One region of the Bacillus sp. JJ664 genome, then DNA from elsewhere that is predicted to be linked to it. Evidence: a T-box and tRNA genes for the amino acid it is inferred to sense, from the RefSeq annotation. Region 1 holds a T-box; the other holds one or more tRNA genes.
What was found. A T-box is a leader RNA that pairs with one kind of tRNA and senses whether it is charged. The one in region 1 lies ahead of V7056_RS02530 (valine--tRNA ligase), so its partner is inferred to be a tRNA-Val.

Region 1 (2,486 bases):
TTGATTCCAATTTTCAAGATCAGCTGGTGGCTCCTGATTTACATAGATTTCGCCTGTTTCTTTATGATACCAAGCTGGAATACGATGTCCCCACCATAATTGACGAGAAATACACCAGTCACGAATGTTTTCCATCCAACGAAGATACGTTTTTTCAAAACGATCCGGTACAAATTTTACACTATCATCAGAGTTTTGTAATGCAACTGCAGCATCAGCTAAAGGTTGCATTTTAACAAACCATTGAGTAGATAAATATGGCTCTACTACCGCTCCACTTCGTTCGCTATGTCCTACAGAATGCATGTGCTCTTCAATTTCTACAAGTACGCCCATCTCCTGTAAATCTTTAACGATTTGTTTACGACATTCAAAGCGATCCATACCATTGTATTTTCCAGCTTTTTCGTTCATCGTACCATCTTCATTCATTACTAGAATTCGTGGTAAATCATGACGGTTACCTACTTCAAAATCATTTGGATCATGAGCAGGTGTAATTTTTACTACCCCTGTACCAAATTCCATATCAACATAATCGTCTGCAATAATTGGAATCTCGCGGTTAACGATTGGTAGCATTACAGTCTTTCCAATCATTGCTTGATATCTTTCGTCTTCAGGATGGACTGCAATTGCAGTATCACCTAACATTGTTTCCGGACGTGTTGTTGCAATTTGAATCTTTCCAGATCCATCTGTTAAAGGATATTGCATATGATAGAATGCACCTTGAACATCTTTGTAAATAACTTCGATATCAGATAAAGCTGTTTTTGTCGCAGGATCCCAGTTAATGATATATTCTCCGCGATAAATTAAACCCTTTTTATAAAGCTTTACGAATACTTCTTTTACAGCATCAGAAAGGCCTTCATCTAACGTAAAACGTTCACGCGAATAGTCTAACCCTAGACCAATTTTCTCCCATTGAGAACGAATGTGAGAAGCATATTCTTCTTTCCATTCCCAAGCTTTTTCTAAGAACTTTTCACGTCCTAAATCGTATCTTGTTAAACCTTCTTCACGTAGTTTACCTTCTACCTTAGCTTGCGTAGCGATTCCAGCGTGATCCATTCCTGGTAGATACAATACATCATAACCTTGCATACGTTTAGCACGAGTTAAGATATCTTGTAATGTAGTATCCCAAGCATGACCTAAATGTAATTTTCCAGTTACGTTAGGCGGCGGAATTACGATTGTATATTTTGGTTTCTCCGATTCTACTTGTGCTTCAAAAAACTTTCCATCTAACCAAAATTGGTAACGATCTTTTTCAACTAAACTTGGATCATATTTTGTTGGTAATGATTGTTGTTTTGTTTCCATGATTACATCTCCTCTTTGATATTTGAAAAATAAAAAACTCCATTCATCCTAGAAAAGGACGAATGGAGTTTGATTCGCGGTACCACCTTTTTTTGTCAGAAAAACAGAAAAAATTAAAAACATTTCTGACACACTTAAAAAGATAACGGATCATCCGGAAACTTCTAGTCGCATAAAGCTTTCAAAGTCACTGCTCAAGGGCGACATTCCAACTCTTTTTTCTAGAAACCTCCCACCAAATGGTTTCCTCTCTGAAGAACTAGTTTGTTGTACTCTTCCCTATCAACGCATTTTAATATGAATATATTTTATAGTCTACAAAATTTTCGTAACTTTAGTCAACAGTATTTCTATTTTCTTTCTAGAATATTCTTATTATGTCAATATTGTACCATCATTTTTAATGGATAAATTAAATAAGCAAAGGAATTGTAATGAATTTTTAACATTCACATATACTAGTACTTATTTAAATATGCGATAATTGTATAATATCTAGATATAATGTTTGAGGGGGATTACCATGGGTTTATTTAAAAATACATTAGCTCGTGTTCTTGGAATTGGAGGAACGAGAATTGATACAAAGCTTGAAAAAACTGAATACCAAGCAGGCGAACGCGTAAAAGGTGAGTTACATATAAAAGGTGGAAAAGTGAAACAAGAACTTGAATCTGTTTTCTTACACGTAATGACTGATTATGAAGTTGAGACGAATGATAAAACTTACCACCAAAATGGTACATTACAAAAAGTAATTGTATCTGTTGATCGAGTAATCAATGCGAACGAAGAAGTAGTCATTCCTTTCTTCTTTACTCTTTCAGAGAATACACCAGTATCACTACACAAATCTCATATATGGATTAAAACTCATTTAGAAATTGATAAAGCAGTTGATCAATATGATGCGGATGGCATTCAAGTTGTTCCTTCAATTGGATTAAAAACGGTTATCCAAGCACTTCAAGAGGAAGGGTTTGTCTTAAGAGAAAGTGAAAACAAGAAAAAGTTTGGTAAAATTATTCAAGAATTTGAATTTTATCCTATGAATGGTGAATTTAGAGGTAAATTAGACGAATTAGAAGTTAATTACTTAAGCTTCGATAAAACTGTAGACATCGTTCTTCAAGTGGATCGTAAAACAAAAGGAA
Region 2 (2,486 bases), on a different contig from region 1:
CGCATATTGTGTTGTCACTTCGTTAGCGACTTTTATAGTATATAATAACTACTACTTAAAGTCAACATCTTTTTAAAGTTTATTTATCTTAAACTTAGTAAGCTTACTACGATAAGCTTCTGATGACTCCGTTAAGTTCTAACGGGAACTTTATCTATATTAAAGCAACATGAACACAAAGTCAACATAATTTAAAAGAAAAAATAACTTTTATTGAATTAAGTTATTTTCGCTAATTAGAATGTTACATTGAAGTGCTTAGTATATGCTGTTTGCGTTAATTTATACAATGTACTCTAAAGAATTTACTCAAGGTTTGAGAAGGAACTATACTATAGAAGAATTAAAACAATCCTCAATCCTTTAAATAGATTAAATGTGGATCAAACACCACTATAAAATACAAAAAAGACAATCTACATACTGTAGATTGTCTGGTTATATACATACATGATGCGGCCGAGAGGACTTGAACCTCCACGGAGAAACCTCCACTAGGCCCTCAACCTAGCGCGTCTGCCATTCCGCCACGACCGCAAATAAACAAAAAGTGAGCCATGAAGGATTCGAACCTTCGACCCTCTGATTAAAAGTCAGATGCTCTACCAACTGAGCTAATGGCTCGTAATAAAGATAATAATACAAGTATCACAATTACTACACTTTTGAATGACTTAGAAGTCTATTTGGTCGTGCTATCGCACTAGAGCAATGCTCATAAAAAATAATGGCTGGGCTACCTGGATTCGAACCAGGGCATGACGGAATCAAAATCCGTTGCCTTACCGCTTGGCTATAGCCCAATGAAGTTGCTACATGGTCTAACTCCTGCGATTATACTACTTGATAATGCTCCGCAGGATTTTCTTATGTTGTATTGGATTCACCCCTCGAGTCTACTCCTCAAGATAAAGACAATCCGACATTTGATCACGCTTAAAATCAATACGCTATACTACATAACAGGTATTACGATCTTTCTTTATGTTGTATTGTATTCACCTCTCGAATCTACTCCTCAAGATAAAGACAATCCGACATTAGATGAAACTAAATTCAGAATCACTATTCCACACAATATGTATTATAATCTTTCTCTATGTTGTATTGGTCTTACCTCTCGAATTCACTCCTCAAGACAATCCGACACCTAAATGACAATAAATTAACTACCAAAAATATTATCTCCAAAAAAAGAAAAAATACTACATTATGTAGTAAATAATGGCGGTCCCGACCGGGATCGAACCGGCGATCTCCTGCGTGACAGGCAGGCATGTTAACCGCTACACCACGGGACCGTATACAATTAAATGGTGGAGGATGACGGGCTCGAACCGCCGACCCCCTGCTTGTAAGGCAGGTGCTCTCCCAGCTGAGCTAATCCTCCGTAATATAAAAAATGGTGACCCGTACGGGATTCGAACCCGTGTTACCGCCGTGAAAGGGCGGTGTCTTAACCGCTTGACCAACGGGCCGTATGTATGGCAGAGAAGAAGGGATTCGAACCCTCGCACCGCGTTAACGATCTACACCCTTAGCAGGGGCGCCCCTTGAGCCACTTGGGTACTTCTCTAAAATAATGGCTCCGCAGGTAGGATTCGAACCTACGACCACTCGGTTAACAGCCGAGTGCTCTACCACTGAGCTACTGCGGAATAATCTAAATTATCCATCAACACTTTCTGGTAAGTGGTGACAAGTAATAATATAAACTATGAATATATACCCTGTCAATACTATTTATAACTGTTTTAATTTACTTTTACATATTCCGCAAACAAACCGTTTCAAGTCCACTTTTCTCTTACGTAAGTAAGTTTGTCCACATTTTGTACAAATGTAGCGATACTTATATGGTACAGTTCTCTTTTTAGTTGTAGTCGCTAATGGTTTGCAGTACCTTGGTGCACCAACCTGTTTTAATAAATCTTTAAAATCCTTATCCTCATGCTTATAGCCTTTTTTCATTATGTGTAGATGATAATGGCATAATTCATGTAAGATAATACCCCTTAATTCTTCAATTCCATGTTCATTGAAATACAGCTTATTTAATTCAATATTACTTGTTTTTAATAAATACCTTCCACCTGTAGTTCGTAATCTAGCATTAAAGGTAGCTTGATGTAAAAATGGACGGTTAAAATATTGCGATGATAATTCTTCAACTAATTTTTGTAGTGTTTCGTTTTCCATCCTCATATCGTCCCTTAAATGATTCTATATTCTTTATTTCTTTTTGTATTAACTAATATACAACTCACATTTTTCTAGTTATCTGCATACATTAAACTTACAAATGAGAATTTCAAAGATCAGATTCGTACAATTTATACTAAATGAGTTGCTCTTAGTAAATCTCTCTACAATGGCGTAAAATTTAACTTTTAATTGAACAATTTCGTTATCCTTTTTATAAAGGTATTAGAAGGTTACCCCTCACTCATTTAATATGTCGCCCATCTCAAATTAAAAGATGGGCG

Region 2: it encodes a tRNA-Val, which carries the amino acid that the T-box ahead of V7056_RS02530 (valine--tRNA ligase) is inferred to sense. The anticodon was not compared.

What each region holds. Positions count from the first base shown of each region.
Region 1 is NZ_JBALMS010000015.1:5,567-8,052, forward strand. Features, by position in the region: gene V7056_RS02530 (valine--tRNA ligase) at 1-1,332, opposite strand, end outside; T-box leader at 1,384-1,627, opposite strand; gene V7056_RS02535 (sporulation protein) at 1,856-2,486, shown strand, end outside.
Region 2 is NZ_JBALMS010000093.1:11-2,496, forward strand. Features, by position in the region: tRNA gene V7056_RS14970 (tRNA-Leu) at 455-537, opposite strand; tRNA gene V7056_RS14975 (tRNA-Lys) at 552-624, opposite strand; tRNA gene V7056_RS14980 (tRNA-Gln) at 729-803, opposite strand; tRNA gene V7056_RS14985 (tRNA-Asp) at 1,226-1,301, opposite strand; tRNA gene V7056_RS14990 (tRNA-Val) at 1,315-1,390, opposite strand; tRNA gene V7056_RS14995 (tRNA-Glu) at 1,404-1,478, opposite strand; tRNA gene V7056_RS15000 (tRNA-Ser) at 1,486-1,576, opposite strand; tRNA gene V7056_RS15005 (tRNA-Asn) at 1,584-1,658, opposite strand; gene V7056_RS15010 (SprT family protein) at 1,744-2,199, opposite strand.